One region of the Bradyrhizobium sp. HKCCYLS2038 genome, then DNA from elsewhere that is predicted to be linked to it. Evidence: predicted binding sites of a transcription regulator. Region 1 holds the regulator's gene; each other region holds the start of a gene.
What was found. Region 1 encodes PhoB, which activates phosphate uptake and scavenging genes when phosphate is short. Its sites were predicted from a motif close to TGTCATNNANCTGTCAT; they were not measured.

Region 1 (7,008 bases):
TGCCGACCGCGACGACGTAGTCGGCCAGCGGCGCCAGGTCGAGCAGCCAGTGATAGATCGAGCGGCCCGTGCCGGCGAGCATGTTGAAGCGCCCGGTCAGACCGGGTCCGCGCGCCACCGAGCCTTCGAGCACCAGCAGATCGAGCCGCTCGCGGCCATCGCGAATCGCCTCGAGCACATCGACGACCTCGTCACCGGTCTGTTCGCTGACCGAGGGATGCCACACGAGCTCGATGCCGGATTGGCGCAGCTCGTCGAACCAACCCGAGGCACCGCTTTCCAGGATCGACATTGTGCAGCCGCCGCAGCTCGCGCCCTGCAGCCACAGCATCCTGATCATTGCGTCCGAGCCGGCCATCGTCAGGTCCCGCCGCTATCCCGTTCCAAGCGTTCGGCCTACCGGGTTCGGGTTTAGCCCTCCGGCGCGAATGCTGGCAAGCGGTTCGCCCGGTGCGGAACCGCGCCGCCGGCCGGCCAGCATGGCCACGGCCCAGATCAGCCCGAACGCACCGATGGCGACGATGCCGAGATTGGCGATCTCGTCGCCGAGGCCGATCGACGGGAGACCAAGTCGCGGCGCCAGCAGCGTGGCTGCCTCGACGCTGCCGATCACCAGCGCAATCGCCACCGACGCACCCGTGATCACGAGATTGTAGCGCCGCTTGCGCGCGGGATCGGTCAGCGCCCAGCGATAGGCGCCGACCATCAGCATGCTGTCGGCCGTATCGACGGTGGCCATCGCGGCGGCGAACAGCGCCGGGAACACCAGCACATGCGCGAGACTTGCGCCACGCGCCGCCTCCGTCGCCGACAGGCTCAACAGGCCGATCTCGCTGGCGGTGTCGAAGCCGAGACCGAACAGGAAGCCGAGCGGGTACATGTGCCAGGCGCGCGAGATGATGCGGAGCAACGGACGGAGGAGACGAATCAGCAAGCCGCGCTCTGCGCTTCCGACGGCTTCGATGTCCGGCTGCGGCCGTGCCTTGCGGCGCCAGAGGTTGACGAACAGGATCAGGTTGGACACCGCGATCAGCAGCAGGAAGCCTGCTGATACCGCGGTGCCGATGGTGCCGCCGATCGCCCGGATCGCGCTGTCCTCGCTCAAGAGATCGGCGCCGGCGATCAGGCTCACGACGATGGTGGCGATGACGACGACGCTGGAATGGCCGAGCGCGAAGTACAGACCCGCGGCGCGCGGTGCGTCGCCGTCCTGCACCAGCTTGCGCACCACATTGTCGATCGCCGCGATGTGATCCGCGTCGACCGCGTGGCGGAGGCCGAGCAGCCAGGCCAGCATGGCGGTGCCGACGATGGCGGGGCGGTCGGCATACAGCGCGAAAGCCCAAGCCCAGGCCAGCGCGTTGGCGAGCACGAGGCCCGCCAGCAGCGCCGCGTTCCGGCCGCCCTCGGTGCGGAACCGGGCGAGGATCGAGGACCGAGGATGATCAATTGGCAAAATCGTCATACTTGGACAGGAGAGCAAGACCTGCGCCAAAAGGCAAGGCTCGCGCTCCAGCGTCAGAATCCCTCGCAAATCAACAACCGCGGCCCGTTCGACCGCGATCGATCTCCCTCCCTTGGCAACCCGCTATCCGGTCACGCACAAACATTGACCAGCTCGCCTCTCACCTCACCGCGCCGAGGCACTCTGCGCCGCGATCTCGCGCCGCACCGCTGCTTCGAACTGGCTGGCGGGAGAGGCGAACATCAGCCGGGTCTCCTCGTGGAAGGCGGAGAAGATGCCGACCACCGTCGGAACGCCGCCGATCTCAGCGAGGATCGGCGAGCCCGAATAGCCGAAATTGGCGAGGCAATGCACGATGAGCAGCCGCGCATCCTTGGTCATGCCGGCGGTGCAGTTGCGCTGGCCGGTCGGCGAATAGCGCCGCTCCTGGCCGTAGCCGATCTCGGAAATGGTGCCGGCCTGGGTCGCCGCGGCGAGCTCGTCGCGGCTCATCACCTTCACGGCCACCGGCTTCGACGGCAATGCGTCCTTCAACACGATCAGCGCCCAATCAGCGGGTGAGCGGTCGCTCGACCATTTGTCGTGCTGCGTCGGGATGAAATCCGGCGCCAAGATCAGCTTGTCGGCGATCGATGACGCGGCAGGGGTACCCTTGTTCATGCCGACCAGGAAGTGGACGTTCCCGGGGCTGACCAGCGTCACGCCGTTGAACACGCAATGCGCCGCCGTCAGCACCACGCGCGGGGCCACCAGCGTTCCCGTGCACGAGCCTCCGGTGCTGAACTGCGCCACGGTGACGACGCCGATCGCCGACGCCGGCCACGAGGTGGGATCGACGACATCGCCGAAATGACGGTCGAGTCCGAGCAGCTGCTCGGGGCGCGGATTGACGATGCCCGCGTCAGTCGATTCCGGCTTCGGACGCCACGCCGCGATCGTCGCCTCGGCCTGCTGCCGCTGCGCGTCGTTGAGCCTCGCCCGCTGGAGCTCGCGACCGGCCGATCTGACGCCGTTGCGGCCGGCCATCACCAGCCAGGCATAACCTTGGATCACGTCCCGGGTCATGACTTGGCCGTCGAGCATCATCAGGCCGAGCATGTATTGCGACTGGGCGAAGCCCTGCGCGGCGGCGCGGTTGAACCAGCGTCCGGCTTCGCCGTGATCGCGGGCGGCGCCCTCACCGTTGAAATAGGCGATGCCGAGATAGTGCTGTGCGACGGCGAGCCCCTGATCGGCAGCCTTGCGGTACCAGACCAGCGCCTCGGTCGGATTGCGCGGCACGCCCCAGCCGAAGGCAGTCATGAAGCCGAGGTCGAACTGCGCCCGCGCATCGCCTTTGGCGGCGAGCGGCTGCAGACGGCGTAGCGCCGACGCGGACTGTCCATTCGCCGCGGCTGCGACGGCGTCCTCGAGCTCGGCGGCCGAGGCGCTCGTGACTGCACCGAGCAGCACGGAAAGAATGATGATGAGGGGCTTGATCAAGGGCGTCCGCTGCGACTGGCAACACCGAGATGGGTCGTCCAGCCAAGATGATCAAGACGGCGGCGGCGTGGCGGAAAGCGGACGATGAACTCCTTAATGCTTAATGCTGCCGGCCATCAGGCCGGTCCGCCGCTCACGCCTGCTCGGATTTGGCGAAGCGGTCGTCGAGCGCATAGCCGGCGCCGCGCACGGTGCGGATCGGGTCCTGCTCGCGGCCGGGATTGAGCAGCTTGCGCAGGCGGCCGATATGAACGTCGACGGTGCGCTCGTCGATATAGATGTCGCGGCCCCACACGCTGTCGAGCAACTGCTCGCGGCTGAACACGCGACCGGGATGCTCCAGGAAAAATTCGAGCAGCCGGTACTCGGTCGGGCCGAGATCGATCGGCCGTCCCGATCGCGCGACGCGGCGCTTCTCGCGGTCGAGCTCGATGTCGCCATAGGACAGGATCGTCGCGAGCCGCTCCGGGATCGCCCGGCGCAGCAGGCCCTTCACCCGCGCCAGCAGCTCGGGCACCGAGAACGGCTTGACGATGTAGTCGTCGGCGCCGGTCGCGAGCCCGCGCACGCGCTCGCTCTCCTCGCCGCGCGCCGTCAGCATGATGATCGGCAGCTGCTTGGTCTCGGACCGCGCCCGCAGCCGCCGGCACAGCTCGATGCCGGACAGGCCCGGCAACATCCAGTCGAGCACGACGAGATCGGGAATGCGCTCCTTCAGCCGCGTATCGGCCTCGTCGCCGCGCCCCACCGTCTCGACCTCGTAGCCCTCGGTCTCGAGATTATAGCGCAGGAGCGTGGTCAGCGCCTCTTCGTCTTCCACCACCAGAATGCGCGCGGTCATGTCGAACGGGTCTTTCTCAGTTGCCGGGGATCGTCGCCGTGAAGCTCGTCATGTCGCCCTTCGGACGCTTGTCGACGATCGCCTGGCCCTCGATCATGTAGAACACGGTCTCCGCGATATTGGTCGCGTGATCGCCGATCCGCTCGATGTTCTTGGCGCAGAACATCAGATGGATGCAGAACGAGATGTTGCGCGGATCCTCCATCATGTAGGTGAGAAGCTCGCGGAACAGCGAGGTGCAGATGGCGTCGACCTCCTCGTCGCCCTTCCACACCGCCATTGCCGCCGGCAGATCATGCGCGGCATAGGCATCCAGCACCGACTTGACCTGCGACTGCACCAGATCGGTCATGTGCTCCAGGCCGCGGATCAGCTTGAGCGGATGGAAATCGCTCTCCAGCGCCGCGACGCGCTTGCCGATGTTCTTGGCGAGGTCGCCGATCCGCTCGAGATCGGTCGCGACGCGCATGGCGCCGACGATCTCGCGCAAATCGACCGCCATCGGCTGGCGGCGCGCGATGGTGAGCACGGCGCGCTCCTCGATCAGCCGCTGCAGACGGTCGACCTCGGCATCCGCGGTGACGACCTTCTGCCCGAGCGCCACGTCGCGCCGCACCAGTGCATCGACGGAATCGACGATCAGACGCTCGGCGAGGCCGCCCATCTCGGAGACGAGGCGGGTCAGATCCTGCAGGTCGCTGTCGAATGCCTTGGCGGTATGTTCACTGGCCATGATGATCTCCTGAAAGCAATGCGTCGGCGTCAGCCGAACCGGCCGGTGATGTAATCCTGGGTCCGCCGATCGCTCGGCGAGGTGAAGATCTTGTTGGTGTCGTCGAACTCGATCAGTTCGCCGAGATACATGAAGGCGGTCTTGTCGGAGACGCGCGCCGCCTGCTGCATGTTATGGGTGACGATCGCGATCGTGTAGTTCTCGGCGAGCTCCTGGATCAGCTCCTCGACCTTGGCGGTCGAGATCGGATCGAGCGCCGAGCACGGCTCGTCGAACAGGATCACCTCCGGCCGAACCGCCACGGTGCGGGCGATGCACAGGCGCTGCTGCTGGCCGCCGGACAGCGACAGGCCCGACGCGTTGAGCTTGTCCTTGACCTCGTTCCACAGCGCGCCGCCGCGCAGCGCCTTCTCGACCCGGTCGTCCATCTCGGACTTCGAGATCTTCTCATAGAGGCGGATGCCGAAGGCGATGTTCTCGTAGATCGTCATCGGGAACGGCGTCGGCTTCTGGAACACCATGCCGACCCGCGCGCGCAACAGATTGAGGTCGAGCTTGGGATCGAGGATGTTGGTGTTGTCCAGCATCAGCTGGCCGGTGGCGCGCTGGCCCGGATAGAGATCGTACATCCGGTTGAAGATCCGCAGCAGCGTGGACTTGCCGCAACCGGACGGGCCGATGAACGCCGTGACACGGTTGGTGCCGAGCGTCAGGTTGATGTTCTTCAGCGCGTGGTGATCGCCGTAGTAGAAATTCAGGTTGCGCGCGGTCACCTTGGCGGGCGCTTCGGGAAGCGGCTGGCCATGCAGGAGAGCGGGATTAGGTTGGCTGACGGAAACGGACAGTTCGGTCATTTTGCGTTCCTCTCGGCGCCGAGAATGCGTGCACCGACGTTCAGAGCGAGCACGGCCAGAGTGATGAGAAGGGCTCCGCTCCAGGCCAACTGCTTCCAATAAGCGTACGGGCTCTGGACGAAATTGTTGATGGTGACGGGCAGGTTCGCCATCGTCTTGAACAGGTTCAGGCTCCCGAACTGGTTCGACAGCGCGGTGAACAAGAGCGGCGCGGTCTCGCCGGCGACACGGGCGGTCGCGAGCAGGACGCCGGTGATGAGGCCCGACCGGGCCGCGCGATAGGCGATGCGGCGGATCACCAGCGAGCGCGGCAGGCCGAGCGCAGAGGCCGCCTCGCGCAGCGGGTTCGGCACCAGCAGCAGCATGTCCTCGGTGGTTCGGAGCACGACGGGGATCACGATCACGGCCAGCGCCAGCGCGCCGGCGATCGCCGAGAAGCCGCCCATCGGCACCACGACCGCGCCGTAGATGAAAAGGCCGATGATGATCGACGGCGCCGACAGCAGGATGTCGTTGATGAAGCGGATCACCGAGGTCAGCCGGTCGTTGCGGCCGTATTCGGCGAGATAGGTGCCGGCGAACAGGCCGAGCGGCGCACCGATGCCGACGCCGATCACGGTCATGATCACCGAGCCGACGATGGCGTTGCGCAGGCCGCCCTCGCTGGCGCCCGGCGGAGGCGTGTCGGCCGAGAACACCTGCACGCTCAGGCCGGCGAGACCGTTGTAGAACAGCGTGAACAGGATCAGCGCCAGCCAGGTGACGCCGAACGCCGCGGCGGCGATGCACAGGCCGCGGATCACGATGTCCTTGCGGCGGCGGCGGGCATAGATCGGATTGACGGTGTTGACCGGCATATCGACGGTGGACATGAGCTACTTCCCCGCCTTGGCTTCAAGCCGCGCCAGCATCAGCCGGGCGCTCGCGAGCACGAAAAAGGTGAGAACGAACAGCAGCAGACCGAGCAGGATCAGGCTCGACTGGTGCAGACCATCGCTCTCCTGGAACTCGGAGGCGATCGCGGCCGAGATCGTCGTGCCCGGCGCGAAGATCGAGGACGAGATCCGGAACGAGTTGCCGATGATGAAGGTCACCGCCATGGTCTCGCCGAGCGCGCGGCCCAGCGCCAGCATGACGCCGCCGATCACGCCGACGCGGGTGTACGGGATGACCACGCTGCGCACGACCTCCCAGGTGGTGCAGCCGACGCCATAGGCGGCTTCCTTCAGCACCGGAGGAACGGTCTTGAAGACGTCGACCGAGATCGAGGTGATGAAGGGCAGCACCATGATCGCCAGGATCAGCGAGGCGTTGAACAGGCTGAGATAGGACGGAGGTCCTGCAAAGATGTCCTGCAGCACCGGGATGTTGGCGCAGAGGCTGATCATGAACGGCTGGAACGTGGTCGCCAGGAACGGCCCCAGCACGAAGAAGCCCCACATGCCGTAGATGATCGAGGGAATGCCGGCGAGCAGCTCGATGGCCAGCCCGATCGGGCGCCGCAGCCATTGCGGGCACAGCTCGGTGAGGAAGATCGCAATGCCGAGACCCACGGGAATGGCGATCAACATCGCAATGAACGAGGTGACCAGCGTGCCGTAGATCGGGCCGAGCGCGCCGAGCACCGGCGGAT
Region 2 (7,008 bases), on a different contig from region 1:
CTCGGCGATGATCTTCCAGCAGTTCAACCTGGTTGGCCGGCTCGACGTGCTCACCAACGTCCTGATGGGCCGGCTTGCCGAGATTCCGTCTTGGCGCTCGCTCGCGCAGCTGTGGCCTGCCGAGGATGTTGCGCTCGCGCTGTCTGCGCTCGAGCAGTTCGACATGGCGTCGCTTGCTGCGCAGCGCGCCGATCAACTCTCGGGCGGACAGCAGCAGCGCGTCGCGATCGCGCGGGCGCTGGTGCAGAATCCCGAGATCATCCTCGCCGACGAGCCGATCGCCTCGCTCGATCCCCGCAACACCCGGATCGTGATGGATGCGCTGCTGCGAATCAACAAGCATTTCGGAATCACCGTGGTCTGCAACCTGCATTCGCTCGATCTGGCGCGCAGCTATTGCGATCGCTTTATCGGCATGGCCGCTGGACGGATCGTTTTCGACGATTTGCCCGCCGCGCTGACCGCGCAGATCGCGCGCGAGCTCTACGATCTCGAGGCCGACGACGTCATGGATAGCGTCCGGCCCGTGCCGCCCGTAACCGTTCCGGCTTTCGGCGAAGCCGCCGTGGCCTGAGGCGTGAGTCACGCTGATTTCAGCCGTCGCATCTCGTGGCGGCCCAACCCTACGACAGCAACAAGAGGATTTGCCATGATCAATCGTCGCGTCATCCTGGCGGGCGTTGCCGCGCTTGCCTTCGCCGGTTCGGCCTCGGCCGAGGATTGGAAGGCCAAATATCCGGAGCTGACCTTCGCGGTCATCCCGGCCGAGAACGCTTCGGGCGTCACCGAGCGCTGGACGCCGTTCGTCAACTACCTGTCCAAGGAGCTCGGCACCAAGGTGACGCTCCGCATCGCCAACGACTATGCGGCCGTGATCGAAGGTCAGCGCGCCGGCAACATCCACATCGCGAGCTACGGCTCAGCCTCGTTCGCTCGTGCGCGCCTGACCGGCGTCAAGATCGACGCCTTCGCCAACGACATCAACGCCGATGGCAGCACCGGCTATTATTCGGTGTTCTTCGTCAAGGCAGCCAGCCCGTACCAGAAGGTCGAAGACCTCAAGGGCAAGAATCTGGGCCTCGTCGATCCGAATTCGACCTCGGGCAACAACGTGCCGCGTTTCGAACTCAACAAGATGGGCGTGACCGATGCCGAGACCTATTTCAGCAAGGTCGTCTTCGCCGGCAGCCACGAGAATGCGATCCTCGCGCTCGCCCAGGGTACCGTCGACGTCGCCGCCAACCAGTGGACCAGCGACAACGACTCGACGCTGGCGCAGATGCTCACCAAGGGCATGCTGAAGAACGCCGACGGCTCGCCGATGAAGAAGGACGACTTCCGCATCATCCACAAGTCGGCGCCGATCATCAACGGGCCCTATGCCTACAATTCGGATCTGCCGGCCGACCTGAAGGCGGCGATCGCCAAAGCGTTCTTCGATGCCCCGGCCAAGGACAAAGCGGCGTTCGACCGTCTCTCCGACGGCCAGAAGAAGGGGTTCCATCCGGCCACGACCAAGGACTGGGATGGCACGATTGACCTGATCAAGTTCGTCGACAGCCTGCGCAAGAAGGCGTCCTGATCCGAACTGCCTGCGACGGTGAGCCGGGCCTGTAAAGGCCCGGCTCTTGTCGTGCGGCAAACCGAGTCGTCTTGAAGCAGGGACAGCATAGGCCCGATGACGGTCGCCGTTTCCATCCTTCCGAGCCAGCAGCTTGCGGCTCTGAACGACGCCTATCGCCGGGCGGTCGCGCGACGCCGCCTGCGGTTTGCGGTCTCGATGGCGGCGTTTCTCGCCGTTCTCCTCGTTGCCGCCGTCGGCGCCGAGGTCAACTTGGCGACGCTCTTCACGTATTTCGGCAACTTCGTCAGCTATTTCGACCGCCTCTTCACGCTCGATGACGGTCACCGCGTCTGGACCAATTTTTCCGAGTGGTTCTGGGGCTTCAGGAAGTGGATCAAGCTGCTCGGTGAGACGCTGCTGATCAGCTATGTCGGCACGCTCGCGGGCATGCTGCTCGCGTTTTGTCTCAACTTCCTTGCGGCCGAGAACACTTCGCCGGCGCCGTGGATCCGGTTCGCCGTGCGCCGGCTGCTCGAATTCGCGCGTACCGTTCCGGGCATCGTATTTGCGCTGATCTTCGTCATCGCCTTCGGCCTCGGACCGGTGGCCGGTGTGCTCGCGATCGCCCTCCATTCCACCGGCGCGCTCGGCAAGCTGTTTTCCGAGGTGGTCGAGAACGCCGACATGAAGCCGGTCGAAGGTGTCAGGGCCACCGGCGCGAGCTGGCTCTCGTGCATGCGCTTTGCCGTGCTGCCGCAGGTCATCGCCGGCTTTTCGAGCTACACGCTGCTGCGCTTCGAGATCAACGTTCGCGAGGCATCCGTCATGGGCTTCGTCGGTGCCGGCGGCATCGGTCAGGAGCTCGTGGTCGCAGTCCGCAAGTTCTATTATTCCGATGTCAGCGCCATCCTCGTGATGATCGTGGTGACGGTGTTCCTGATCGACATCGGCACCGGCTGGCTCCGCGGGCGGCTGTTCGGCGCGGAGGCGCGGACATGAGCCTTCCGGATACGCCGGACCAGACGCAGCTTCGTGAGCACTATCCGCAGATCTTCAATCGGCCGATGTCGGCGCGGCTGGCGACGCCATTGGTGCTGCTGCTCGCGCTTGCAGTGTTCGTCTTCGGCCTCGTGGACCTGGAGTTCTCGCCGTCGCGCATTCTGTCGGGTCTGAGCCAGCTCGGCTGGATCGCGCGCCTGATGCTGCCGCCCGATCCGGGCGGGTCGCTGCCGATCTATCTCAAGGCGCTCGGCGAGACGCTGTCGATCGCAGTACTTGGCACCACGCTCGCCGCCTGCGCGGCGTTCCCGGTGAGCCTGCTCGCGGCACGCAACGTGATTCCGTCAGCGATCTTCCGGTTTCCCGTGCGCCGGCTGTTCGACACCATCCGCGGCGTTGACACGCTGATCTGGGCGCTGGTCTGGATCAATGTCGTCGGACTCGGGCCGTTCGCCGGCGTGCTTGCGATTGCGGTCTCCGATTTCGGCGCGCTCGGCAAGTTGTTCTCGGAGGCGTTGGAGGGCGCCGACCGCAAGCAGGTCGAAGGCGTGCGCGCCGCCGGCGGCAGCGCTCTGCATGAGATCCGCTTCGGCCTGCTGCCGCAGGTGCTTCCTGTGATCGCCGGCCAGGTGCTCTACTTCGTCGAATCCAATACGCGCTCGGCGACCATCATCGGCATCGTCGGTGCAGGAGGAATCGGGCTGCAGCTTGCCGAGCAGATTCGGGTGCTGGAATGGCAGAAGGTGTCGTTCCTGATCCTGATGATCCTGGTGGCGGTGGCCGCGATCGATTGGATCTCGAATAGGCTGCGCTTCGCCATCATCGGCCGCCGCGCGGTGGCCTAGCCTTCCACCTCGAAGGTGACGCGCTCGGCGGCGAAGCGCGAGCGCTTGCTGACCAGCGGCGTGCCGTCGGCATCGACATCGGTGCTGTCGACCACCAGGACCGGGCGTCCGAGCGCGAGATCGAGCCGCGCGGCGTCGCTTGCATCGGCGATCGCCGCAGTGATGCGGGTTGCGCCGCGGCGATAATCGCGGATTCCATAGTGCGCCAGCAGGGCCGTCATCGAGCGGGTCGCGGCGAAAACCCGTCCCGCGTCCGGAAACCGCTCGGCCGCCAGCCAGGACGTGCTGACGCAGATCGGCGTCTTGTCGGCAAAGCGCAGCGCATCGATGCGTGTGAGGGGCGTGCCGGTCTTCAATCCCAGGAGGCGCGCGAGCTCGCGCGTTGCGGGCTCCTCGGAGGCTGCGATCAGCTGCCCGCGCGGCTCGCGGCCGCCGGCGCCCACGATCTCCGAGAAGCGGGTACGCGATCGTAGTGGATAGGACAGGCGGGGGGCTTCCACGTAAGTGCCGCTGCCGCGCTCGGCGCGCACCAGCCCGCGCTCGGCCAGTGTCGCCAGCGCGCGCCGCACGGTGTGGCGGTTGACCCGGTAAGTCTCCGCGATTTCGGTCTCGCCGGGCAGGCGCGTTCCGGCGGCGAAGCGGCCATCGGCAATGTCGCGCTCGATCCCGTCGGCGACCCGTCGCCACAGGGCGACGCCCGAATCGGCGTTCTGCATGCTCAATCGCAGCTCCTCGCGCGGATCTGAAAATCACGGCCATGTCATCAAACAGTCATGGCGCTCTCTTATCAAGTTGTCTATTATCATAGACAACTTGAGCCGGGCAAGATCGAGGATGGTGATGAGCGGCGAGATCGCGATGCGCGAGAGGCGGCGGGAGGCGATGCGGGTGCTGGCGCATGTGCCGGCAGCCGAAATCGTGACGCTGATGAACGAACTCACTGTCCCGCCGCATCAGGATCTGCGAACGCCGGAAAATGGTCTGGTCATGCTGCGCGGCCGGGTCGGCGGCGACGGTGCGCCGTTCAATGTCGGCGAGGCGACCGTCTCTCGTGCCGCTGTCCGGCTCGCGAGCGGCGAGGTCGGGTTCGGCTACGTGCTCGGACGCGACGGCGACAAGGCGCGTTTGATCGCGCTGTGCGACGCGCTGCTGCAGACGCCCGATCATGCCGAGGCGATCGAGACCGGCGTTGTCGCTCCCCTGCGGGAGCAGGTGCAGGCGGGCTGGCAACGAACCGCCGCGGAAGCTGCGGCGACACGCGTCGATTTCTACACGATGGTGCGGGGAGAAGGGTGATGGCAGCGGCGAACGTCGATCTGCAGCCGGGGTTTGCCGACAAGGTGCTGTCGGCGCAATCGACCTTCCGCACCGTGATGGAGGCGATGGCGCGGCCGGGGCAGGTGATGCCGGTCGCCGACGAAGTCGGTCGTCCGTCATCAATGATGGCCGGCGTCGCGGCGGTCGCGCTGACCTTGCTGGATCAGGACACGCCGCTCTGGCTCGATCCGGCTTTCGCCAGCGCGCCTGATGTCGGTGCCTGGCTGCGGTTTCACACCGGTGCGGCGATCGTGGACCGGCAGGATGCGGCCAGCTTCGCGTTGATCGCGGAGTCGGCCATGCTGCCGGATCTCTCCTCGTTTGCGTTGGGCACGCCCGAATATCCGGACCGGTCGACGACCTTGATTCTGCAGGTGCCGAGTCTGTCCCGAGGCCGGACCTTTCATCTGCGTGGTCCAGGGATCAGTCGCACGACATCGCTCACAGTGATACTCGAGCCTGCCGACCTGTTCGACCGGCTGTCGATCAACGAGCAGCTGTTTCCGCGCGGCATCGACGTGATCCTGGTCGACGACCGTTCACTGGTCGCAATTCCGCGCACCACCCGACTCGCATGTGCAGGAGCCTGACGCATGTATGTGGCCGTCAAAGGTGGTGAGCGCGCGATCGAGAACGCGCATCGGCTGCTGGCGCATGAACGCCGCGGCGCGCGCGACGTGCCTGAGCTGTCGCTGCTGCAGATCTCCGAGCAGCTCGGGCTCGCGGTCGATCGCGTCATGAGCGAGGGCTCGCTGTATGACCGCGAGCTGGCGGCGCTGGCGATCAAGCAGGCGAGGGGCGATCTCATCGAGGCGATCTTCCTGGTGCGCGCCTTCCGCGCGACCTTGCCGCGGTTCGGCGCCACCGAGCCGGTCGATACCGGTGCGATGCGGGTGCAGCGGCGGGTCTCCTCGACCTTCAAGGACATTCCAGGCGGCCAGGTACTGGGGCCGACGTTCGACTACACGCACCGGCTGCTCGATCCCGGCTTGGCTGCAGGAGGTGATCCGGAAGCGCCGAGTCTCGCGGCGACGTCCGACGTCCCGATGCCTCGTGTCACCGACATCCTCGGGCAGGACGGGCTGATCGAGCCGTCGCCTGCGGCGGACGCCGACGCGCCGGTCGGCGATCTCACGCGCGATCCCCTGAGCTTTCCTGCAGGGCGCGATCTGCGGCTGCAAAATCTCGCGCGCGGCGACGAAGGCTTCCTGCTGGCGCTGGGATACTCGACCCAGCGCGGCTATGGCCGCAACCATCCGTTCGCCGGCGAGATCCGCTTCGGCGAGGTCGAGGTCGAGTTCTTCGCCGAGGAGATCGGCTTTGCGGTGCCGCTTGGCTCGGTCGAGCTGACCGAGTGCCAGATGGTCAATCAGTTCAAGGGCTCGGCGACCGAGCCGCCATGTTTCACACGGGGCTATGGTCTGGCCTTCGGCCAGAGCGAGCGCAAGACGATGTCGATGGCGCTGGTCGACCGCGCCTTGCGCGCACGCGAGCTCGGCGAGGATTTGATCGCGCCGGCGCAGGACGAGGAGTTCGTGATGTCGCACTCCGACAACGTGCAGGCGACCGGGTTCGTCGAGCATCTGAAGCTGCCGCATTACGTCGACTTCCAGTCCGAGCTCGGCCTGCTGCGCAAGCTGCGCCAGGAGTTTGCCGACGCCAACGCCGCTCCCGCGCTGAAGGAGGCTGCGGAATGAACGCGCCGACCTACAACTTCGCCTATCTCGACGAGCAGACCAAGCGGATGATCCGTCGCGCGATCCTCAAGGCGATCGCGATTCCCGGCTATCAGGTGCCGTTCGCCAGCCGCGAAATGCCGATGCCCTATGGCTGGGGCACCGGAGGCGTGCAGGTCACCGCAGCCATTCTCGGTCCGGACGATGTGCTCAAGGTGATCGACCAGGGCTCCGACGACACCACGAACGCGATCTCGATCCGCAAGTTCTTCGCCAAGACCGCCGGCGTCGCCACGACGACGTCGACCGAACAGGCGAGCGTGATCCAGACCCGCCATCGGATCCCCGAGGCGCCGCTACGCGAGGGGCAGGTGCTGGTCTATCAGGTGCCGATCCCCGAGCCGCTGCGGTTTCTCGAGCCGCGCGAGACCGAGACGCGCCGCATGCATGCGCTGGCCGAATATGGGCTGATGCACGTCAAGCTGTACGAGGACATCGCCCGCTTCGGTCATATCGCCACGTCCTACGCCTATCCGGTGAAGGTCAATGCGCGCTATGTGATGGATCCGTCGCCGACGCCGAAATTCGACAATCCGAAGATGGACAA
Region 3 (7,008 bases), on a different contig from region 1:
TCGCGACCTCCCAGATGACCCTTCCCTTTGCTCCCGGCGCAATGGCCGGCCTGCGCGTGATCGACCTGACGCGCGTGCTCGGCGGCCCCTATTGCACGCAGATCCTCGCCGACCACGGCGCCGACGTGATCAAGGTCGAGCCACCGGCCGGCGACGAGGTGCGCGATTGGGGCCCTCCGTTCCACGACGAGGACGCGGCCTATTTCGTCGGGATCAACCGCAACAAGCGTTCGATCGGCGTCGACCTCGCCTCCGAAGGCGGCCGCGCGGTGCTGCTGAAGATGCTCGAAACGGCCGACGTGCTGGTCGAGAACTTCAAGCCCGGCACCCTCGAGAAGTGGGGCATCGGCAGCGACACGCTGCGCGAGAAATTCCCCGAGCTCGTGCATTGCCGGATCTGCGGCTTCGGCGCCGACGGGCCGCGCGGCGGCAATCCCGGTTATGACGCGATCATTCAGGCGATGACCGGCATGATCGCGGCGACCGGCTCGCCCCAGAGCGGACCGATGCGGATTGGCGTACCGCTGGTCGACATCACCACCGGGCTCTACGCCGCGATCGGCATCCTGATGGCGCTGTCGGAACGGCAGCGCTCAGGGCAAGGCCAGTTCCTCGAAGTGACGCTGTACGAGACCGGCCTCGCCATCATGCATCCGCACACCGCGAACTATTTCATGCATGGCAAGCCGCCACAGCTCACCGGCAACGAGCATCCGAACCTCGTTCCCTACGCGATCTTCCCGACCAAAACCGACGATATCTTCATCGGCGTCGGCAATGACGGCACGTTCCGCAAGCTCGCGCGCGAGATCGGCCGGCCGGAACTTGGTACCGATCCGCGCTTCGCCCGCAACAAGGACCGCGTCGCCAATCGCGAGGCGCTGCGCGTCGAGCTCGCCGCGGTGTTCAGCCAGTTCGAGGCCGAGCCGCTGTGCGACCGCCTGCTCGCCGCAGGCCTCCCGGCGGGGCCGGTGCAGAAGATCGACCAGGCCCTGACCCATCCGCACACGATCCATCGCGGCGATATCATCGAGAAGGACTGGTACAAGGGCGTCGCCTCGCCGATCCGGCTCGAACGCACCAAGCCGAGCCTACGCTCGACCCCGCCGATGTTCAGCGAGCATGCGCGCGACGTCCTCGGCGAGTTCGGCTACTCGGAGAGCGAGATCGACGCGCTGCTCGCAGCAGGAACTGTCTGCAAGGAACGCACGCGCTGATTAGCTCGCTGTTCGCTCCGCCGCCGCGCTGCACCTTCGCAGCGCAGCGACGGAGCGCTTGATTTACCGCGTTTGTCCGACGCAGCCATCATGGCTTTCGCGCTCGAGTTCATACGTCTATACATTCACATAACCGTCATCTGGCGCTGGTAACGGCCGCAACGACGATGACTTTCCCGGGAGGACTTTCTTGATGTCACTTCGACAATTTGCTGCTGCCGCTCTGGTTTCCGCGACCTTCGGTTTCGCTGCGTCGCCTGCACACGCAGTGACTGAAATCCAGTGGTGGCACGCCATGACCGGCGGCAACAACGACATCGTCAACAAGCTCGCCGAAGAGTTCAACGCGTCGCAGAGCGACTACAAGGTCGTGCCGACCTTCAAGGGCGCCTATCCGGACACGATGAATGCCGGCATCGCCGCGTTCCGCGCCGGCACTGCGCCGCACATCATGCAGGTGTTCGAGGTCGGCACCGCGACGATGATGAGCGCCAAGGGCGCGATCAAGCCGGTCTATGAGCTGATGAAGGACGCTGGCGAGCCGTTCGATCCGAAGGCCTATCTGCCGGCGATCACCGGCTACTACTCGACGTCGAAGGGCGACATGCTGTCGTTCCCGTTCAACTCGTCGTCGATGGTGATGTGGATCAACAAGGACGAGCTGAAGAAGGCCGGCGTCGCCGAGATCCCGAAGACCTGGCCGGAGGTGTTCGAGGCGGCCAAGAAGCTGAAGGCGGCCGGTCACGACACCTGCGGCTTCTCAAACGCCTGGGCGTCGTGGGCAAACATCGAGCAGTTCTCGGCCTGGCACAACGTGCCGATCGGCACCAAGGCCAACGGCCTCGACGGCTTCGACACCGTGCTGGAGTTCAACAGCCCGCTGCACGTCAAGCACTTGCAGAACCTCGTCGAGCTGCAGAAGGACAAGACCTACGACTATTCCGGCCGCGGCAGCGCCAGCGAAGGCCGCTTCGGCTCCGGCGAATGCGCGATCTTCCTGACCTCGTCGGGCTACTACGCCACCGCCAAGAACACCGCGAAGTTCGACTTCACTTCGGCGCCGATGCCGTACTATCCGGACGCCCAGGGCGCGCCGCAGAACTCGATCATCGGCGGCGCCTCGCTGTGGGTGATGGGCGGCAAGACGGCCGATGAGTACAAGGGCGTCGCCAAGTTCTTCACCTTCCTGTCCGACACCAACCGCCAGGCCAAGCTGCACCAGGAATCCGGCTACCTGCCGATCACCAAGGCGGCCTATGAGAAGACCAAGGCGGATGGCTTCTACGAGAAGAACCCGACCTTGCAGACGCCGCTGAAGGAGCTCACCAACAAGGAGCCGACCGAGAACTCGCGCGGCCTGCGCTTCGGCAACATGGTGCAGATGCGCGACGTCTGGTCGGAGGAGATCGAGGCGGCGCTGGCCGGCAAGAAGACGGCCAAGGAAGCGCTCGATGCCGCCGTCGCCCGCGGCAACGCGATGTTGCGCACCTTCGAGAAAACGGCCAAGTAAGGCCGTCAAGTAAGGCCTTCCTCGGGGCTTCCCCTCCTTCCGGAGGGGAAGCCTTGCATCCGTTCCTCTCGCGGCGCGCTCCATGGAAAAGTCAGTCGTCTTCAACGGCAAGCTGCTGCCTTACCTGCTGCTGGCGCCGCAGCTCGCGATCACGCTGATCTTCTTCTATTGGCCGGCCAGCCAGGCGATCTGGCAGTCCTTCCTGCGCGAGGACGCCTTCGGCCTGAATTCGGAGTTCGTCGGGCTCGAGAACTATCAGGCGCTGTTTGCCCAACCGGAATACTACACCGCGATCGGCACGACGATCGTGTTCTCGTCCCTGGTCACGGTGTTCTCGCTCGGCGTCGCGCTGCTGTTCGCGACCCAGGCTGACAAGAACCTCAAGGGCGCCTCGGCCTACAAGACGCTGATGATCTGGCCCTATGCCGTGGCGCCGGCGATCGCGGGCGTGTTGTGGTTCTTCATCTTCCATCCGACACTGGGCACGCTCGCCCGCCCGCTGCGCGTGATGGGCTTCAACTGGAATCCGATGCTCGACGGCACTCATGCGATGGTGCTGGTGGTGATGGCCGCGGTCTGGAAGCAGGTCGCCTACAACTTCCTGTTCTTCCTCGCCGGTCTGCAGGCGATCCCGAAGAGCGTGATCGAGGCCGGCGCGATCGACGGCGCAGGCCCCCTGCGGCGGTTCTGGACCATCATCTTCCCGCTGCTGTCGCCGACCACGTTCTTCCTGCTGGTCGTCAACATCGTCTACGTGTTCTTCGAGACGTTCGGCATCATCGACGCGGTGACCGCAGGCGGGCCGGCCGGTTCGACCACGACCATGGTCTACAAGGTGTTCGCCGACGGCCGGCTCGGCGGCGATCTCGGCGGCTCGGCCGCTCAATCGGTGGTGCTGATGGTGATCGTCATCGCGCTGACCGCGGTCCAGTTCCGCTACGTCGAGCGCAAGGTGCAGTACTGATGGTCGAGCATCGCCCGCTGCGGGACCTCGTCGCCTACGTCGTGCTCTCGCTCGGCGTGCTGATCTTCGCCTTCCCGGTCTACGTCGCCTTCATTGCGTCGACCTATGACGCGGCGACCGTCGTCAGCGGCAATCTCCCGCTGGTCCCCGGCGGCCGCATGCTGGAGAACTACTACCGCGCCGTGTTCGTCGGCGGCTCGCGCTTCATGAATCAGCCGGTCGGCGTGCTGCTCGTCAACTCCTTCATCTCCGCGATCGGCATTGCGATCGGCAAGATCCTGATCTCGATCCTGTCGGCGTTCGCGATCGTCTATTTCCGCTTTCCGTTCCGAAAGACCGCGTTCTGGATCATCTTCATCACCCTGATGCTGCCGGTCGAGGTCCGCATCTATCCGACCTACAAGGTGGTCGCCGATCTGCACATGCTCGACACCTATGCCGGGCTGGTGCTGCCGCTGATCGCTTCGGCGACCGGCACGCTGCTGTTCCGCCAGTTCTTCATGACCATCCCCGATGAGTTGCTGGAGGCGTCGCGGATCGATGGCGCCGGGCCGCTGCGGTTCTTCTGGGACACACTGCTACCGCTGTCGATGACGACCGTCGCGGCCCTGTTCGTCATTCAGTTCATCTACGGCTGGAACCAGTATCTCTGGCCGCTGCTGATCACCACCAAGGACTCGATGCAGACGATCGTGATCGGCATCAAGAAGATGCTGACGACGACCGACGAGCTCGCCGAATGGCAGCTCGCGATGGCCACCGCCGTGCTGGCGATGCTGCCGCCGGTCGCGGTCGTCATCTTCATGCAGCGGCTGTTCGTGAAGGGCCTCGTGGAGACGGAAAAGTGAGAAGGGCGAGTAGGGAATCGCGAATAGCGAATAGAGTCGCGATACCGCCTGAACTTCCGCTCTCTCCTCCCCTTTTCGCTACTCCCTATTCGCCATTCGCTAGGTAACCACCCATGGCCAACGTCACCCTCCGCAACGTCCGCAAGATCTATCCCGGCGGCTTCGAGGCCATCAAGGGCATCGACGTCGAGGTCGGCGACGGCCAGTTCTGCGTGCTGGTCGGGCCTTCCGGCTGCGGCAAGTCCACGCTGCTGCGGATGGTGGCCGGGCTGGAGACGATCTCGTCGGGCGAGATCGACATCGGCGGCCGCATCGTCAACGCGATCGAGCCGGCGGATCGCGACATCGCGATGGTGTTCCAGAACTACGCGCTGTACCCGCACATGACCGTGTACAACAACATGGCCTATGGCCTGCGCAATCGCGGCGTGGCCGAGAGCGACATCAAGACCCGCGTCGAGGATGCCGCGCGTATCCTCGAGCTCGGCACCATGCTGCAGCGGAAGCCGCGCCAGCTCTCCGGCGGCCAGCGCCAGCGTGTCGCGATGGGCCGCGCCATCGTGCGCCAGCCGAAAGTGTTCCTGTTCGACGAACCGCTGTCGAACCTCGACGCCAAGCTGCGCATCGCGATGCGGGTCGAGATCCGCAAGCTGCAGCGCCGACTCAACACCACGGCGATCTACGTCACTCACGACCAGCTCGAGGCGATGACGCTCGCGGATGTTCTCGTGGTGATGAACGGCGGCAAGGTCGAGCAGATCGGCAACCCGCTCGAGATCTACCAGCGGCCGGCGACCACCTTCGTCGCCTCGTTCATCGGCGCGCCGCCGATGAACCTGATGCCGATCGACGGCGTCCGCTCGCAGTTGCACGGCGGCGAGGCGGTTCCAGCCGATGCGGGCCATCTCGGCATTCGTCCCGAGGACTTCGAGCTCGGCGACACCGTGCCGGCGGGCGGCATCGGCCTCGACCTCAGGATCGATGCCATCGAGCATGTCGGGGCCGAGACCTTCGTCTATGGCGCTCGTCAGGATGTCGGCAACAATGACAGCCTCTCGGCCACGGCCAATGACGTCATCGTGCGGCTTCCGGGCGTCGCGAGCCCGGACATCGGGACCCGGATCCGCGCGGTGGCGCCGCGCGCCAAGCTGCATCTGTTCTCGGCCGATGGCCGCCAGCGCCTGGCGCTCTGACGGCGTCCACAGCCCCGCCACTCTCCGTGTTCCCGGCGCTTGAACGCGTCAGGCATCATGCCCATATTGCCGACCAAGGGGTGCCGTCAGGGCCCTGATACATCAAAGTCGCTTCGAGAGGACTTTGTAAACCATGTCTCGTATTCCTTCGCTCTCCAGTCCGTTCCTGCTGGGCTTCGACGAGATCGAGCGCGTGCTCGACCGCGTCGTCAAAGGTGCCGACGGTTACCCGCCGTATAATATCGAGCGGTTCGAGCGCACCAATGGCCAGCCCGAGCGTCTTCGGATCACGCTGGCGGTGGCGGGTTTCACCCGTGACCAACTCGATGTCACCATTGAGGAAAACCAGCTCGTCATCCGCGGTCGCCAGCAGGACGACAAAACCCGGCAATACATTCATCGCGGCATCGCCGCGCGCCACTTCCAGCGCACTTTCGTGCTGGCGGAGGGAATGCATGTGCTGGGAGCGGACCTGAAGAACGGGTTGTTGTCGGTCGATCTGGCCAGGCCCGAGCCTGAGCGGATCGTTAAGACAATCGCTATCAATGAACACGAATAATGGTTTGATGGAACGAGTAGCGGACTCGACCGCTTGAGTCTCAGAAGGAGTCGAGACCATGACTGAGGGTAATGTTGCGTCGGAATCCAGCCTCTCCCTGGAGGCGCTGGCCACCCTGGGCGAGGGTCATATCGCTTATGTGAAGCAGATCCGCTCCGAAGACGTGCCGGACCTGTTTCCGCAGGCCCCGCGCATCGCGCCGGGATTGAAGCTGTTCGCGCTGCATGCCGCCGATGGCACGCCGATCATGCTCACCGACAGCCGTGAAGCCGCGATCGCGAACGCATGGAGCCAGGAGCTTCAGGCCGTGAGCGTGCACTGACCCACGAACGAAGCCGTGACGCTCGCGTGACGGCTTCTCGTGAGATACGCGCCTTATGAGAGCCATCCGGCTCATGCGATGATACGAGGGCGGTCCCCCGGACAAGGGGACGGCCCTTTTTTTTCATGTCGAGGCGATCACTGCATGACCTCGCTGCTCACGGCGCTCAGCGCCGCCGACCTGCGAACGGACACGGCGCTCGCGGCCTCACTGCTCGCGCTCAACAATGCGCACGCATCCGAGCTGTCATGGCTCATGCCAGACACCTTGACGCACCTGCTGGATCTCTCGCGTTTCGCCTGGCGGACGGGCGGAGCAGATGCGCTGATGATCGCGCTCGATGAGACCGCGCCCTACGACAACCCGAATCATCGCTGGTTCCGCGGCCGCTACGA
Region 4 (7,008 bases), on a different contig from region 1:
AGCGCCGGTCCGCAGGGGAAATGCACGATCTGCACGTCATCGCCAGGGCGATAGAGCAGCTCGTTGGGCGCAGCCGCGTCCTCCACGAGGTAGGGCGCGATCAACGCGTAGTCGGCCGGGCTCAACCGCCGCAGCAGGTTGTTGTAGGGCCGCTCCCGCGTCAGTGTCGTCACACCTTGGTTCAGCATCGTCGCTCCCCGCGCCGTACGCATGTGCGTGATCCGTGCCCCTTGTGTTCACAAGTGCACCGACACAGGAACTCGGATATGCTGCGATCGGTTCCAGGAACCCGCCGGTGCGCTTAAGACGAGGCACCGGCCGCGGGGCCGTCCTTCACCCTGGAACCCCGCAGATCATGACCAGCTCGCAAGCAGGCGTGCCCGAGTTCTATCAGGATGTGCTGGTCGTCGAAGACGACCCGATCATCGCGCTCGGTCTGGAAGACACCATCTCCGATTTCGGCATTGCCATCGTGAGGGTTGCAGCGAACGTCGCCGCCGCACTCGCGATGATCGAGCAGCGCGTCCCGCAATTCGCGCTGCTCGACGTCGGTCTCGTTCGCGAGCAGAGCTTCGCGATCGCCGAACGGCTGATGGTGCTCGGCATTCCCTTCGCATTCTCGACCGGCTATGGCGCCGATCGCGTGCCTCCCGCCTTCTCCGACCGGCCGCGGCTGCCGAAGCCGTGTCCGACAGATGCGTTGGAGGCCGTGCTGCGGCGGCGGGAGTAGTTTCCGCCGCCGCGTCCGGACGAGAGCTCTCAGCCCAGTCTGGGGTCGAGCGTCGTCGACCACAGCGCGACGTCGGCGCGGTCGCGCAAGGTCACCGTCATCTGCCCGCTCTCGCCGTCGATCTTGACGTGGCCGAAGAACTGCATGCCGGCCGACGGCGGCAGGTTCTGCTTGTCGAGGCCGGGCGCCTTGATGAAACGCACCTCGGGACCGAACGTGTTGTCGAGCTCGTTCGGACCGAACGTGCCGGCATGGAGCGGGCCCGACACGAACTCCCAGAACGGTTCGAAGTCCTGGAATTGCGCCTTGTTCGGATCATAATAGTGCGCGGCCGCGTAGTGCACGTCCGCCGTCAGCCACACCGTGTTCTGGATCGGCGCCGTCTTGATGAAGCGCAGGATCTCGGCGATCTCGAGCTCGCGGCCGCGCGCCGGACCGTTGCCCTGCGCGAACGCCTCCGAGCCCTTCTTGTTGGCCGCATCGTCATACACGATGATGCTGAGCGGCATGTCGGACGCGATCACCTTCCAGGTCGCGCGCGAGTTCAGCAGCGCCTGCTTCAGCCAGCGCATCTGCTCCGGCCCGATGAAATAGGACGCCGGACCATAGGTCTCCTCGAGATTGGGGCCGTTGGCGCCGCGATAGCTGCGCTCGTCGAGCACGAACACGTCGAGATGCGGGCCGTAGTTGATGGTGCGGTAGACGCGGCCCGGTTCGACGATGCTCTCGCGCATCGGATACATCTCGTGGAAGGCGCGCGCGGCGCGGGCCGCGAGCAGCTGGATGTTGCGCTCCTTGTAGACGGCGGGCAGCTCCTTGGAGGCCGACCAGTTGTTGGTCACCTCATGGTCGTCCCACTGCACGAAGATCGGCACCTCGGCATTGAAGGCGCGGACATTCGCATCGAGGAAATTGTATTTGTGAGCGGCGCGGAATTCGTCGAGCGTCTCGGCGACCTTGGCCTTCTCTTCGATCGTGAGGTTCTTCCAGACCTTGTTGTCCGGCAGCTTGACCTCGGACTTGATCGGGCCGTCGGCATAGATGGTGTCGCCGGAATGCAGGAAGAAATCCGGCCGATGCTTCTTCATGGTGGCGAAGGTGAACATGCCGCCATCGTCGGGATTGATGCCCCAGCCCTGCCCGGCGACGTCGCCGCCCCAGACGAAGGAGACGTCGCGCTTGTTGCCGGGCGCGGTGCGGAAGCGGCCGACCACCGCCTCGCTCTCGACGGCGGTATGCGCCAAGTCGCGGAATTTGACGCGGTAGAAGATGTCCTGGCCGCTCGGCAGATTGTCCAGCAGCATCTTGGCGGTGAAGTCGCTTTCCGGGAGCGCCGCGATCGGCGGCAGGCTGCGCGCGTTCTTGAACGACTCGGTCGTCGCCACCTCGACCATCATCTGCGACGGACGATCGGCACGCGCCCAGACGACGCCGCCGTCCATGCCGACGTCGCCCGACTGGACGCCATGCGTGATCTGGGGCCGGTCGGCCGCCCGGCTCAGATAGGGCATCGACAGCGTGGTGACGCCGGCCGCGGCCGCCGTCGTCAGGAAGCGGCGGCGAGACAGCGTGCGGAGCTGCGGGCGTGGAAAATGGACGGTCATGCTGGTCTCCAGGTCGGACGGCGCACCGACGCGCGCGGGTGTGCGCCCGCAGACCTAGAAAAATTTGATGACGCTGCGATTACAGGACGCGCCCCGGCAGCCGCTTGGCCGCCGCCGCGGCGACGTATCAGGTGCCGGCGGCGCGCAGCTGCGCCCCGGTCCGCTGCAGGTTGGCCGGCATGCTCATCAGGATCAGCTTGCGATCGGCAACCGCATTGTGGAACTGTTCGAGCGCGATGTTGAAGGCCGTCAGCGCGGCATGCTCGATGGCGCCATCCTCGAAACAGGTCAGCGTGTTGCGCAGGATCTCGTCGGCCTCGCTCTGCAGCTGGTCGAGCTCCTCGGTCGAATCGCTCTTGCGGGCGATGCTGATCATCTCCAGCAGGCGGTCGCGCAGCGACGTGTTGATCGTGCGCTCGTCGCGCTTGAGATAGCCGGCGAACCAGGCGCCCGCCGAGCCCATCGCCGACAGGGCCATCAGCGCCCACCAGATGTAGTCGCTGTAGCGATCGAGGAAGGTCTTCTCCTCGCCGTCCACGAAGGCGGCCGCGCCGGGATGGGCGGGGATGGCGGCGTCCTTGTCGGTGTCCGGGGTCTCGATCTTGGCGGCGAGCGGGAATTCCGACATCAGCTGCTGGCGCACCGAGAACAGCTGATGGGTGAACGCCGAGACCGTCGCGTCGGACAAGCCCTTCCGCGCCACGATATGGTGGGTGAAGCTGATGGTCTTGACCTCGTCCTCGGGGCGATCGGGCGAGCCGCCGAAGGCGCCCGCCGGAATGTCAGCGGATTCGTATTCCGGGTGGTTCTGCGCGATGGCCTCGGCCGAGTCGATTGCCAGGAAGGTCGGCACGCCGCCCTCCTTGGTGGCCGCAGCGATGGCATCGGCGGTGATCTTGCTGTTGATCGGTCCGGCGGCGAGATAGGCGTCGGCCTTCTGGCTGCGCACCGCCTCGGCCGCCTCCGAGATCGGAAACTGCACGAACTCGACCTTGCTGGCATCGACGCCATACTGGTGCAGGACCACCTTCAGCAGGTTCACATTGGCCGGGGTCCGACCGATGATTCCGACCTTGTGGCCGGCCAGCTGCGAGATCTTGGTGATCTTGGTGCCGCCCTTGCGCCCCTTGCCCTTCGCGGCCGGAGGCACGAAGAGAACGGCAACGTTCTTGCGCAGCGTGGCGACGGCCTGCGCGTTCTTCGGCACTTCGAGGTCACCGCGGACGATGGCGAGATCGACCTTGGCCGCCGCCAGCGCTTGCGCGCTCTCCGCCGCGCCTTCGGTGGGAACGGGGCGAAGCCGGACCGACGCATGCGACTGGGAGAACGCCTGGGTCAGGGCCTGGACCACCTTGAGATCGTCGCTGTTCGGCGGCCCGACGGCGATCTTCAGCGTCACCGGCCGCATCGCGAAATAGTAGGCGCCCGCCAGCGCACCGATGATCGCGAGGATCCCGGCGATGACGATGAACACGGCAGGGCGCATCTGCGAGCGCTGCGCTGGCGTGGTCTGAGGGTCTACCAGGTCCGGTCCTCCGGTCGTCGGATGGCGCGAAAGCAACGCCAGGCGCGGCTTGGTCCCGCCTTCTCCTTCGCTAGGGGTAAACTGTAGCAAATTTCTTGTCTCGCCGGGGTGACATCTCCGTCATGGTTACTACCCCCCGACTGAGCGGGGATCGGGGCCGTTCCGTGGCCCGACCGCGTCGGCGCCACAAGGCTCTGATCCGGATGCCTTTTCTGGTAAGCTGGGGCTGCGGCAGAGTGACGCCGGAAATGTTTCGGACCCCGTAGAGACCCGGATCGCCATCGGGCGCGTGGACCGTCCGCAGCTGAATGGGAGGTCGACATGGCGGAGCGATTGGCAAATGAGGCACGCGCCAGTGCCCTGAAGGAGCTGCCCGGCTGGTCCGAACTCGACGGGCGCGAGGCGATCACCCGCAGCTTCAGCTTCAGCGATTTCAACGAAGCGTTCGGCTTCATGACCCGCGTCGCCCTGGTGGCCGAGAAGCTCGACCATCATCCGGAATGGCGCAACGTCTACCGCACGGTCGACGTGGTGCTGACCACTCATGACGCTGGCGGCGTGACCACGCGCGACATCGAGCTGGCGAAAGCGATGGATGCGATCGCGGCGTCGCGGATTTGATTTGAGATGGCTAGCTGCCTTGCAGCCAAGGCGGCCGTCCCCACATCAGCGCTGACAGATCGCGCGACACCGCGATCCGGAACGGGGAGATGGCAGATGGTCTCGGACGCGACCGACTACAACGTTGGCTTCGAGCCTGCCGACCAGCTGGCGCAGGACCGCGCCAGCGTTCGCCGTCGCTTCTGGGTCAAGATCAAGCAGGTCCTGGCCAGGATTCCGTTCGCCGAGGATCTGCTCGCAGCCTACTATTGCGCTTTCGACAAGGAGACGCCGCGGCACGTCCAGGTCGCGCTGCTCGGCGCCATCGCCTATTTCATCCTGCCGTTCGACTTTGTGCCCGACGTGCTGCCGGTGCTCGGCTTCACCGACGATGCCGCCGTGCTTGCGACTGCAATCCGCCTGGTGGCCTCGCACATCACGCCTGACCATCATGCCGCCGCCCGTGCCGCGCTTGCGCGGCTGGAAGAGGGAGTGGACGCCGATCTCGACAAGGACCAAGCCAGGGACGGCTGATGCGCTCTGCCGGAAGCGGGTCCGCAGTGCGATTCTGCAAACGAGGCCAAACGAAAAAAGCCCTGCGCGAGCAGGGCTTTTTGTTGCGGCCTCGATCGCCGGTGAATGCGATGCGCGCGCTTCAGCGCTGTCGGGGTGCCTGGGCGCGGGCATTGCCGGTCTTCTCGGCTTCCCAGGCCTGATACTGCTTGAACAGGGCTTCGCGGTCGGCCTCGCTCTGCAGGCCCCTGCCGGCGCTGCTCTGCTTCAGGAAATCGTCGAAGCGGTCGCGCTGCGCGCCTTCCATCGCATGGGTCTCGAGCCATTTGCTGGCTGAGGGCAGCCGCTGCCAGCCGGCGAGCGGCGCGGACAGCGAGACTTCCTTCCACTTCGGATGGAAGGGCGGGTTCTGGAATGCCGGGAACTTGGTGAAGAAGGCGTCGACGAAAGTCGCCAGCTTGCGATAGCGGTCGGTGTTCGGCGCCCAATTATACGCCGCGAGCACGGCCGGCACCGCGATCGTGTCGACCTTCTCGCCTTCGGCGATCAGGTTCGGATAGTCCTTCGCCGTCAGTGCCGCCGGCAGATAGTCGTTCTGCAGCGGCCGGTCGTAGTCGACATTGACGAGATGGAAGCGACCGTCGTTCACGAAGGTGCTGACCGACTTGTAGGGCTTGCCGCCGACGACGATGACGGCGTCGAGCTCGCCCCGCTTCAGCTTCTCCATCGCGATGCGCTGCTCGATGTACAGGAAGTTCGCCCGCAGGCCGAGACGCTCGAACACCGTCAGGGCCGTCACGAAGGTGCCGCCGTTCGGAAGGTCGACGCTGACGCGGCGGCCTTCGAGGTCACGCAGGTTGCGGACCGCGCGCGGCGCGATCACCTGCATCTCCTCATTGTAGAGCTTGGTGACGTAGGTGAACTGCTTCTTGATGTCCTTGGCGAATCCCTTGCGCTCGAGATAGTCGAGCGTGTCGGCGCGCACGACGCCGAGATCGACGCCCTGCAGGAACAGGATGTCGGCGACGCTCTGCACCGAGCCGCGACCGACGATCGGCAGGACGCGCAGGCTGTTGCCGTCGTCCAGCAGCGAAGCGAGGTCGGCGCCGAACTGCACATAGGTGCCGCCGATGGTGCCGGTGATCAGCGTCACCGTGTTGGCGTTCAGAGCCTGCTTGGTCTGCACCGAGCCGAACTGGAAGATCGCCTTCAGGCTGTCGCTGACCTTGGCGGGATCGAACTCGCCGTCCTCGGCGTGGGCCGAAAAGCCGCACGCTATCATCATTGCGGCGATGGCCGCTCCAACAAGACGTCGCATGTATCCCCCTCGGTTTTAAAGCTGGTACATGATCGCGGGCCTGTCCGCGGGCGGCGCCTGGACACGACAGGCGGCGCCGAGAGACACGGCTCGGGAGTCATGCGCAAAAACAAAAAGCCAAACGCGCGACCTCAAAAGCCGCCGCGCGTTCAATTCTGCAACTGATCCAGCCGGCGCTGCGCTTCGGACGAGCCGAGCTGGGCGGCGCGGCGGTACCAGTTGCGCGCGGCGGTCGGATCGGCATTGATGTTGCGGATGTCCTTCGTTCCCAGCACGTGGGGATCGTAGGTCTGCGCCAGCATCAGCGCCGCTGCCGGCTCCTGCGCCTCGGCCGCGCGCTCAAGCAACAGCCGCGCGGACGGGATGTCGCCGGCCGCGAGCAGACCCTTGGCACGCTTCATGATGCCGGCAAGCTCATCCGGGTCCAGCCGCCGCGTTGGGACCGGCGGCGGTGAGGCCGTCACGGCGCCAAGGCCGGGCGCGACGATGGCGGCGCCAGCGCCGGGAGAATTGATCGAAGGCGGCGCCATCGCTGTCGGCGCAGCCGGGGCCGTGGCGCTCGGCGCAACCGGCGCCGGCGGCGTCACCGCGCGGTTCTGCAGGGCGGTCTGGTACGCATTGGCGATGTCGTCGCGGCTGGGCGCGACCGCCGCCATTTGTACCGGCGAGGCCGAGGCGACCGGCTCGGACGGCACGCGCGCCGGCTCGTTCAACTGCA

Region 2: the regulator PhoB is predicted to act here: its motif matches at 4,167-4,183, upstream of phnF (phosphonate metabolism transcriptional regulator PhnF).
Region 3: the regulator PhoB is predicted to act here: its motif matches at 1,341-1,357, upstream of ugpB (sn-glycerol-3-phosphate ABC transporter substrate-binding protein UgpB).
Region 4: the regulator PhoB is predicted to act here: its motif matches at 2,402-2,418, upstream of ACQR1I_RS21705 (alkaline phosphatase D family protein).

Annotation. Positions count from the first base shown of each region.
Region 1 is NZ_JBNPTM010000006.1:27,250-34,257, forward strand. Features, by position in the region: gene ACQR1I_RS25275 (HupU protein) at 1-358, opposite strand, end outside; gene ACQR1I_RS25280 (HoxN/HupN/NixA family nickel/cobalt transporter) at 374-1,465, opposite strand; gene ACQR1I_RS25285 (trypsin-like serine protease) at 1,631-2,947, opposite strand; gene phoB (phosphate regulon transcriptional regulator PhoB) at 3,081-3,788, opposite strand; gene phoU (phosphate signaling complex protein PhoU) at 3,805-4,521, opposite strand; gene pstB (phosphate ABC transporter ATP-binding protein PstB) at 4,551-5,375, opposite strand; gene pstA (phosphate ABC transporter permease PstA) at 5,372-6,247, opposite strand; gene pstC (phosphate ABC transporter permease subunit PstC) at 6,251-7,008, opposite strand, start outside.
Region 2 is NZ_JBNPTM010000001.1:1,905,626-1,912,633, forward strand. Features, by position in the region: gene phnC (phosphonate ABC transporter ATP-binding protein) at 1-574, shown strand, start outside; gene phnD (phosphonate ABC transporter substrate-binding protein) at 650-1,582, shown strand; gene phnE (phosphonate ABC transporter, permease protein PhnE) at 1,679-2,563, shown strand; gene phnE (phosphonate ABC transporter, permease protein PhnE) at 2,560-3,408, shown strand; gene phnF (phosphonate metabolism transcriptional regulator PhnF) at 3,405-4,130, opposite strand; gene phnG (phosphonate C-P lyase system protein PhnG) at 4,249-4,704, shown strand; gene phnH (phosphonate C-P lyase system protein PhnH) at 4,704-5,315, shown strand; gene ACQR1I_RS08465 (carbon-phosphorus lyase complex subunit PhnI) at 5,319-6,422, shown strand; gene ACQR1I_RS08470 (alpha-D-ribose 1-methylphosphonate 5-phosphate C-P-lyase PhnJ) at 6,419-7,008, shown strand, end outside.
Region 3 is NZ_JBNPTM010000008.1:115,260-122,267, reverse strand. Features, by position in the region: gene ACQR1I_RS29880 (CaiB/BaiF CoA transferase family protein) at 15-1,217, shown strand; gene ugpB (sn-glycerol-3-phosphate ABC transporter substrate-binding protein UgpB) at 1,411-2,727, shown strand; gene ugpA (sn-glycerol-3-phosphate ABC transporter permease UgpA) at 2,810-3,691, shown strand; gene ugpE (sn-glycerol-3-phosphate ABC transporter permease UgpE) at 3,691-4,539, shown strand; gene ACQR1I_RS29860 (sn-glycerol-3-phosphate import ATP-binding protein UgpC) at 4,653-5,732, shown strand; gene ACQR1I_RS29855 (Hsp20 family protein) at 5,866-6,291, shown strand; gene ACQR1I_RS29850 (DUF1150 family protein) at 6,350-6,613, shown strand; gene ACQR1I_RS29845 (GNAT family N-acetyltransferase) at 6,758-7,008, shown strand, end outside.
Region 4 is NZ_JBNPTM010000004.1:813,732-820,739, forward strand. Features, by position in the region: gene ACQR1I_RS21695 (Crp/Fnr family transcriptional regulator) at 1-188, opposite strand, end outside; gene ACQR1I_RS21700 (response regulator) at 356-730, shown strand; gene ACQR1I_RS21705 (alkaline phosphatase D family protein) at 760-2,334, opposite strand; gene ACQR1I_RS21710 (TAXI family TRAP transporter solute-binding subunit) at 2,462-3,820, opposite strand; gene ACQR1I_RS21715 (4a-hydroxytetrahydrobiopterin dehydratase) at 4,181-4,480, shown strand; gene ACQR1I_RS21720 (YkvA family protein) at 4,577-4,993, shown strand; gene ACQR1I_RS21725 (TAXI family TRAP transporter solute-binding subunit) at 5,115-6,290, opposite strand; gene ACQR1I_RS21730 (hypothetical protein) at 6,440-7,008, opposite strand, start outside.